Regions from separate parts of the Vreelandella vilamensis genome, predicted to be linked through region 2. Evidence: predicted binding sites of a transcription regulator. Region 2 holds the regulator's gene; each other region holds the start of a gene.
What was found. Region 2 encodes sigma-54, which starts transcription at its own class of promoters, with help from an activator protein. Its sites were predicted from a motif close to TGGCACNNNNNTTGCTNT; they were not measured.
Positions count from the first base shown of each region.

Region 1: a site for sigma-54 is predicted at 949-966, ahead of QC823_RS03120 (HAD-IIB family hydrolase). Genes of this name have one in related genera too.
Region 3: a site for sigma-54 is predicted at 1,409-1,426, ahead of QC823_RS09750 (P-II family nitrogen regulator). Genes of this name have one in related genera too.
Region 4: a site for sigma-54 is predicted at 1,502-1,519, ahead of glnA (glutamate--ammonia ligase). Genes of this name have one in related genera too.

Region 1 covers NZ_JARWAN010000003.1:177,338-179,542, reverse strand. Annotated here, with positions in the region: gene pta (phosphate acetyltransferase) at 1-753, opposite strand, end outside; gene QC823_RS03120 (HAD-IIB family hydrolase) at 1,073-2,011, shown strand; gene QC823_RS03115 (glycosyltransferase family protein) at 2,008-2,205, shown strand, end outside.
Region 2 covers NZ_JARWAN010000004.1:90,427-92,631, forward strand. Annotated here, with positions in the region: gene QC823_RS03740 (RNA polymerase factor sigma-54) at 376-1,794, shown strand; gene hpf (ribosome hibernation-promoting factor, HPF/YfiA family) at 1,881-2,189, shown strand; gene QC823_RS03750 (PTS sugar transporter subunit IIA) at 2,194-2,205, shown strand, end outside.
Region 3 covers NZ_JARWAN010000014.1:45,132-47,336, forward strand. Annotated here, with positions in the region: gene QC823_RS09745 (ammonium transporter) at 1-949, opposite strand, end outside; gene QC823_RS09750 (P-II family nitrogen regulator) at 994-1,332, opposite strand; gene QC823_RS09755 (accessory factor UbiK family protein) at 1,680-2,024, shown strand; gene QC823_RS09760 (YifB family Mg chelatase-like AAA ATPase) at 2,108-2,205, shown strand, end outside.
Region 4 covers NZ_JARWAN010000001.1:1,440-3,644, reverse strand. Annotated here, with positions in the region: gene glnA (glutamate--ammonia ligase) at 1-1,362, opposite strand, end outside; gene QC823_RS00015 (hypothetical protein) at 1,862-2,205, shown strand, end outside.

The sequences.
Region 1 (2,205 bases), on a different contig from region 2:
ATCTAACGTACGCGGCGCGCTTAGCGCTTTGCTGTAGGGCACCACCCCGATCAAATGGAAATGCTCGGTGGCAAGCGCTGGCGAGTGGCGACGCAGCTCCGTGAGAACGGGTTCTTCAAGCTGCGGCTTAATCGCGCCTGGAGTGGCCGTCAGATCATCTAAGTGGCCATCATCTTGTGCGTAGGGCAGGTTGCGCATGCGCATGAGAATGCAACCCAAGGTACGCGACGAACTAATACCGCCAAAGCTTCGAGCGTGCATATCCAGCTCTTCTGCGAGCTGCTGCGGTGCTTCGAGATCGCCGGTCCCCACCAAGATAATACGCGCATTAAGGGCGTGAGCCAGTTGGGTGTTGGTTTGGGTGGCGTAGGTGGTGTGCGTGGTTGGCACGACGCCTTCCACCACGACCAAATCGAGCGCGGTGTTATCACGCTTGGCCTGCTGGGTGACTTGATCGTAGAGCTCGATGACGCTTTCCATCAAATCATCGGTTTGGTCATCGCGCAGCAAGCGCTCTAAGCGGGCTTGGGATATTGGCGAGGGCGGACGCTGGTGCAGCGTGCGTGAAACCAGCGCGGTCGAGCGGTCAAGTCCTGGGCCGTTGAGCTCATCTTGCATAAACGGCTTTAAAAATCCCGCCTTTAAGCCGATGGTGTCGAGCGCTTGAATTAGCCCTAGACAGGCGGAGGTTAAGCCTGCCCCTTCGCTAGTAGGGACCAACAGAATCGTTTGGGGCTCACTGTGCGTATTCATGCATGGCACTCTCAGTATAAAGTTCGACCTTAGATTAACATGCTGCAGCGCAGAACAGCAGGGTCCGCCCGATGTCGTTTGCGCACCTGAATGGTGCAAAATAATAGGAATGGCGCTCGCTTTACGCGCATCCGTGATAATACGTCGCTTGCCCGTGTGACCTTGCGCTTATCTCACCGTTGACATCGTGGTGGTTGGCACGAACTATGCAGTCTCGAGCTATACAGTTATGGACTATGCAATCTCGAACTTTTCGATCTCGATCTTTGTAATAAAAGATAAAAGCAATGAGATACCTAACCTCTGCTCAGGTGCTGCCATGCCTTCTTTGACCACGCCCGATACAACCACCAATGCGGCGTCTGATGCTATCTCCATGCCGCGCCTTTTGTTTACCGATTTGGACGGTTCGCTTCTGGATCATCACAGTTACGATTGGTCGCCGGCCGTTCCCTGGCTCTCACGGCTCAAAGAGCATGGCGTGTCGGTGATTCCTGTAACGAGTAAAACCCGTAGTGAAATTTTACCGTTGCGCCAAGCATTGGGTTGCGAGAATACGCCTTTTGTCGCCGAAAACGGTGCGATTGTCGGGTTGCCCGCTGATTGGTGCCATGCGCGCCTGGATCGTCACATAGGCCGCGATGGGCTGGTGATCCAGACCCTTGGAGTCGATATCGGCTTTATTCGTCAGCGGTTAAACGTCTGGCGCGCGCGCCTTGAAGAGACGCCTGGCATGGCATTTACCACCATAAGTGAAATGACCTTGGATTCGCTGTGCGATTTCACCGGACTCCCTGACCCTGAAGCACGGCTAGCGCGGCTGCGTGAAGGGAGTGAACCGCTGATTTGGGAAGGCGATGAAAACGGCCTAGATGCATTGCGACAAGGGCTTGCCGGCGATGGCTTGCAGCTGGTCCGGGGCGGGCGTTTTTGGCACGCGACGGGGCACTCACACAAGGGCAGTGCGGTGAATTGGCTGATCGAGCGCTTCCAGGCCCTTAAAGGTATTAAACCGCAAACGCTGGCGCTCGGAGATGGCCCGAACGATACCGCCATGCTGGAAGCGGTGGATCAGGCGGTGGTCATTCGTGGCTTTCACGGGTTTGAGGTGGCGCCTCAGCAAACGGCGCTTTACCGCACTGACGCCACCGGGCCAACCGGGTGGGCAGAGGGGGTCGATCACTGGTGGGGACGAGACCTTTGCCCGGTAACATCCGCGACGTTGGATACACCTGGTAGGGAAGAGGTGACACGATGAGCGATTTCCATCAAAACGGGATTATCACCGATTTTCATAACCTCACCCGACGCCCGGTAGAAGCGCTGGAAGAAGCGTTAGTGGAGTTTAGCCAGCGACGCCCCATGAGCCTGATTTTGCCTTCGCTCTACTCAGAGCTGGAAGGGCCGGCGCTTGCCCACATCGTGAATGAAATTGCCCAGGTGCCTTATCTT
Region 2 (2,205 bases):
TTGCCCGAGGGAATGGCTTGGTTATCGCCGCAAAATCCCATGGGGATTTTTACGGTGACGAACCAACGCCTATCCCCCAGGTCTCACATCGTCTCCACAGACGTATACTTCCCGAGTGCCCCTCGGTAGGTCGTGTTGACGATAGGAGTATAGCACTGTGCAAACAGACAGCAAGGGCAACCGATGGATGCTACGCTTGTATCCACTCCCTTCGCGCTTCGCGACTCAGGAAGTGATTTTACGCGCTGTCGGATAATCCCCGCATCAATCAAAATCGTGGCACGTATTTTGCAGGCGGCATGCTTATTGCTAGTTGCACACAGGTTCAACGGGCCTTAGTGTGGAGCCTTTCTCTAGTGTAGTGGTTACCTGCGAATGGTCATGAAAGCGTCCCTTCAACTGCGTGTTGGTACCCAGCTAACGATGACACCTCAACTGCAACAGGCCATCGCCCTATTGCAGCTCTCGACGCTGGAACTTCGCCAGGAAATTCAGCAAGCACTTGATGCCAATCCGATGCTCGAGCAAGAAGAGGAATTCAGCGAGCAAGCCATCATCGAGCAGAAAGAAGCTGGCTGGGAGGACAACATCCCCAGCGAACTCTCCGTGGATAGTGAATGGTCAGATACCTATCAAGACTTCAGTAGCGCATTAAGTGGGGGCAGCAATGCCCACGATTTTGAACGTGACACGCCTAACCAAAGCCTGCAAAGCCACCTGATCTGGCAGCTGGCAATGACGGATTTTAGCTCACGCGAGCAGCTTATCGCGGAAACGTTGATCGACGCCGTGGACAATAATGGCTACCTGCTGCAGCCACTTAACGAACTACGCGATGGATTACGCCACCAGCACGTGGACGGAGTTAACCAGCGTGATATCGAAAGCGTCTTGCTTCGCCTCCAGCAGTTTGAACCTACCGGTGTGTTTGCTCGCGACTTGCGCGAATGTTTGATGTTACAGCTTGCCACCGTACCCGACGATACCCCCCTTTTAATCCCGGCTCGCAGGCTAGTGCGGCAGTTTTTAGAAGCGCTCGGCCGTGACGATCGACGCCTGTTAAAACGCCGCCTAAGCCTCGATGACGAGCAGCTCGATGACGTGATACAGCTCATCAGAAGTCTTGACCCACGTCCGGGCAGCACCTTTGGCAACGCCGAAAGCGGTTATGTAATACCCGATCTGGTCATTCACCATGATGAACAAGGCTGGCATTTAACCCTCAACCCTGACGCCATGCCCCGGCTGCGCATTCAGCCCGACTACGCTAGCTTGATCAAGCGTGCCGACAAAAGCCAAGACAACCAATTTCTCAAAGAACATTTGCAAGAAGCCCGCTGGCTAATCAAAAGCCTAACAAGCCGTAATGATACTTTGCTGCGCGTAGGACGCGAGATCATTGCGCGCCAGATTGACTTTCTTGAGTACGGCGAGGAAGCCATGAAACCGCTGATCTTGGCCGATATTGCAGAAGCTGTTGAGATGCACGAATCCACGATTTCACGCGTCACAACGCAAAAATACGTGCATACGCCGCGCGGTGTGTTTGAACTAAAGTACTTCTTCTCTAGCCAAGTCAGCGGCGGTCAAGAGGGTGAAGGCCACTCCAGCACAGCAATTCGCGCACGAATCAAAAAGCTAATACAGGAAGAACCGGCGAAAAAACCCCTATCGGACAGTCGACTCGTCACGCTTTTGAGTCATGAAGATATTAACGTGGCACGTCGCACCGTCGCGAAATACCGCGAAGCCATGGGCATTCCCTCTTCGAGTGAACGACGCCGATTACGCTAGTTAATCGGAATCTGCCGTAAAGGGCTTTGCTTAATAGAAAAAAGGGTTACAATCGAAAGACAGTCCGATAGATAAGGAGTACGTCAATGCAAGTCAATATCACCGGTCATCATGTAGAACTGACTGACGCCTTGCGTGACTATGTCAACGAAAAGCTGGCTCGTGTTGAGCGCCACTATGACAATATCACAACCGTTCAGGTGACGTTGTCGGTAGAAAAAGAGCGCCAGCAAGCCGCATGCACGCTTCATGCAGCCGGTGCAGATTTGCACGCTGAAGCAACCGATATCGACATGTATGCTGCTATCGATGCTTTGGCGGATAAAATTGATCGCCAACTCGTCAAACACAAAGAAAAAGCACAGGCACGCGCCCAAGGCGCTGGTGCACGGTAAGCTAATGACATTGGAA
Region 3 (2,205 bases), on a different contig from region 2:
CGGCAACCACAATCAGACCACCAATCGCGCCAATAATCGTCGCACCCAACGCTGAAGGCGACAGCGGGTCAGCCGTAATGGCGACCAGGCCAGCCAGCGCGCCGTTAAGCGCCATGGTGAGGTCCGCTTTACGGAACCACAGCTTGGCAAGGATCAGCGCGGCGATCACACCACCTGCAGCCGCAGCGTTGGTATTCACGAACACCTGGGCAACATTGTTGGCGGAATCGACCGCAGCCAACTTCAATTCAGAGCCGCCGTTAAAGCCGAACCAGCCCATCCACAGGATGAAGGTACCCAGCGTGGCCAGCGGCATATTGGCGCCGGGAATCGCATGGATAGAACCGTCTTTGCCGTACTTGCCCTTACGCGGACCCAGTACGATAACGCCTGCCAACGCGGCGGCGGCACCGGCCATGTGGACAATGCCCGAACCGGCGTAGTCAGAATAGCCGACTTCGGCCAACCAGCCGCCGCCCCAGGTCCAGTAACCGGAAACAGGATAGATCACCGCGGTCATGACCACGGCGAAGGCCAGGAAGGCCCACAGTTTCATGCGTTCAGCGACAGCACCCGAGACGATCGACATCGCGGTTGCCACAAACACAACCTGGAAGAAGAAGTCGGAGCGCATGGAGTAATATGGCGCGTCATCCCCGCCTGCGGTGACTGCATCCACGCTGTTCTCAGCGCCGATCAGGAAGCCCAGGTTGGGCAGGAAGCCACCGGCGTTGCCGGAATACATGATGTAGTAACCCACCAGCAGATACATGGTGCAGGCAATCGCAAACAGCGCAATATTCTTGGTAAGAATTTCGGCGGTGTTTTTGGAACGCACCAAGCCAGCTTCAAGCATCGAGAAGCCAGCGGCCATCCACATTACCAACACACCGCAAATCAAAAAGTAAAACGTATCGAGCGCGTAGCTCAGATCAGTCAACTCATTCATTGTAAGTTCCCCGTTGAACTAAAAAATGATCCGTAAAGCCAGGTTTAAACGGCGTCCGCACCGCGCTCACCCGTCCGAATCCGGATAACGTCTTCAAGCGGCGTAACAAACACCTTGCCGTCGCCGATTTTGCCGCTGTTGGCCGCGCTGCAGATCGCATCGAGCACCGTCTCCAAGCGCGAGTCATCGACAGCGACTTCCACTTTGACTTTGGGCAAGAAATCGACCACGTATTCAGCACCGCGATACAGCTCGGTATGGCCTTTCTGGCGGCCAAAGCCTTTTACCTCGGTGACGGTAATGCCTTGAACACCGTTGTCGGCCAGTGCTTCACGCACGTCGTCGAGCTTGAACGGCTTGATGATGGCGGTGATGAGTTTCATCCCGTATCCCCCTTGCATGGTTAACAAGTGCTGGTAAAAGCAGCATGACTGCATATACCAGGTGCTTGCTTTACCTAATGCGCATTGCGTGCCAAATATAAAAAAAACGTTAAAAACCAAAAATATAAAATCAAAAAATCATACCAAGCCAGCATCAAAAAACACCGCGGCGCGCCACACGTTTGCCTCGCGCACCAAAAAAGCGCAACGCCTTAGCCATCCTGCATCATTACAATGCAACGAATTTCACCCGATAAATTTGCCCAATTCACCGCCCGACACATGCGCGAAAGCCCTGGGTTGCGTATCCTTACGGAAGTGATTGACCATTGAGAAAGGAGAGAGCCATGATGCCTCACGACCGTATCAGCCAGCTGGCGCAACAAATCGGCGACCGTCTGCAGAACGCCTCGCAAGCGCCTGACGATATTCAAAAAGGGGTGCAGCAAGTCGTGCGCGGCGCCTTTGACCGTTTGGAGCTGGTATCCCGAGAAGATTTCGACATCTTGATGGACGTACTGCAGCGCACCCGTTCTCGCGTCGAAGCGCTAGAGGGCCAAGTTGCCGCCCTTGAAACCGCGATTGTTGCCAAGGAAGAGGGCGTAAATGCGCCGGCTCCAAGCGAGCACGATACCGCCGAAAGTAGCCCGGAAAGTCCGCGCGACGAAGAACCCGGTTCTGAAAAAACGTAACGGAGTGCCTATAACCCTATACACATGCTTATTACAGGGAATCTGTTAGCTCGGTAGGTTCATTACGCGAGGGAGCGCACGTCATGACATTAGCCATTGTCGCCACCCGGGCAGGGCTTGGGTTGGAAGCACCGCCGGTGCATGTGGAAGTCCATCTAGCCAACGGTTTGCCGGGGCTGAC
Region 4 (2,205 bases), on a different contig from region 2:
GCGCAAGCGATCCACGTCTTCCATCTTCAGCTCGATGTAGGCGTCGATCATTTCATCGGAGAACACGCCCCCTTCGGTCAAGAAGGCGCGGTCAGCGTCGAGCGCTTCCAGCGCCTGATCGAGGCTGTGCGCGACGGTCGGTACGGATTTACCCTCTTCCGGCGGCAGATCATAGAGGTTTTTGTCCATCGCATCGCCCGGGTGAATCTTGTTCTTGATGCCGTCGATACCCGCCATCAGCATCGCCGCGAAACACAGGTACGGGTTAGCGGTCGGATCAGGGAAGCGCAGCTCGACACGCTTGCCCTTGGGGCTGGCAGTGTACGGAATACGGATCGACGCCGAGCGGTTACGCGCGCTGTAGGCAAGCATAACCGGCGCTTCAAAACCCGGTACCAAGCGCTTGTACGAGTTGGTCGAGGCGTTAGTGAACGCGTTCAGCGCACGGGCGTGCTTGATAATACCGCCGATATAGTAAAGCGCCATTTCAGAAAGGCCGGCGTATTCGTCGCCCGCAAACTGGTTTTGGCCGTCTTTCCAGAACGACTGGTGAACGTGCATGCCCGAACCGTTATCGCCCACAATCGGCTTCGGCATGAAGGTCGCGGTTTTGCCGTAAGCATGCGCCACGTTGTGGATCACATACTTCATTTCCTGGACTTCATCGGCCTTTTTCACCAGCGTGTTGAACTTGACGCCGATTTCGTTCTGGCCGGCGTTCGCCACTTCGTGGTGGTGTACCTCAACGGACTGACCAATGGCTTCCAAGGTGTTACACATGGCACCACGCATATCGTGGAAGCTATCCACAGGCGGAACCGGGAAGTAACCGCCTTTCACACGCGGACGGTGGCCTAAGTTGCCACCCTCTACCTGACGATCCGTGGACCAAGCGCCCTCTTCCGAGGAGATTTTGTACATGGAGCCTTCGATGTCCGACTTCCAATGCACCTCGTCAAAGATAAAGAACTCAGGTTCCGGACCGAAGAAGGCGGTATCACCCAAGCCAGTCGACTGCAAATACGCTTCTGCCCGCTTAGCGATGGAGCGCGGATCACGATCGTAGCCCTGCATGGTCGCCGGCTCGATAATATCGCAGCGAAGCACCAGCGTAGCGTCTTCGGTGAAGGGGTCGAGGTAGGCGCTGCCGTCCTCTGGACTCAGGATCATGTCGGACTCGTTGATCCCTTTCCAGCCATTGATGGAAGAGCCATCAAACATTTGGCCATTTTCAAAAAACTCTTCATCCACATCGCGCGCCGGAATAGTGACGTGCTGCTCCTTGCCGCGGGTATCAGTAAAGCGTAGGTCAACCCACTTAATATCGTGTTCTTCAATCAGTGCAAGCGTCTTGGCTGACATGAGGTCCTCCGGTGTGAACGTAATTTGCGTTTTGCGCGCCCGAATTGCTAAGGCAATGGCGTGACGCAAAGGATTAATCGGCTACTGTTTTAGCACGTCAAGGCAGTGCCTGCCTACGTCATTAGCCGCTGGTAATAATAATGCAGGGAATATGCCAACCTTGCACCACAAAAGAAAAAATAAGAGCAAGTCACTGTTTTTAATCATTTTAATTCTAAACTTTTATGCGCTTTTATGTAGCAGAGCGGCCATACATTCACCACGCGCGGCTCTTAAACATTCAATTTGCACCACGATAAATCACAGCATCGACAAAATGCACCAAAATAGTGCTCATTATGCTAACACCGCGTATTTTCACGCTAAAAAGCGATTGATACACAATCAAACTAACCGCTACACTATATTACAAATAAAATTATGGATTCATTTTTGGCCATGAAACCGGTCGTGGCTGAAAACCTACATAAAGGCTGAATGCCTATGAGAGGATCGGTTAATGGGGCCTGTTTGCTTTATCATCGACGCTCTAGTGACCGGTGCTCAACTACCACGCCACTTGGCGAACATACGCTCACCTTACAATGAGTTGGCAAACGCCCCCATTGTGATTACCGCGCAACAGCCGGACCCACGCTTGGCGCGCCTTCAATATCATTATCAAGCCCAGTGTTTAATGATGCCTGCGCTGACGCTAGGCGCCCGCTTTAACGGCACCGTGGCTAAGCTAAAGGCTGAATGGTTGATTATCGCGTTGCAGAAAAAGCCATTACCCCCTGGCGCATGGGCGGGCTTAACCTCAAAGCTGGACGCTCACGTTGTCGATGCCATCCTCATCAAAGG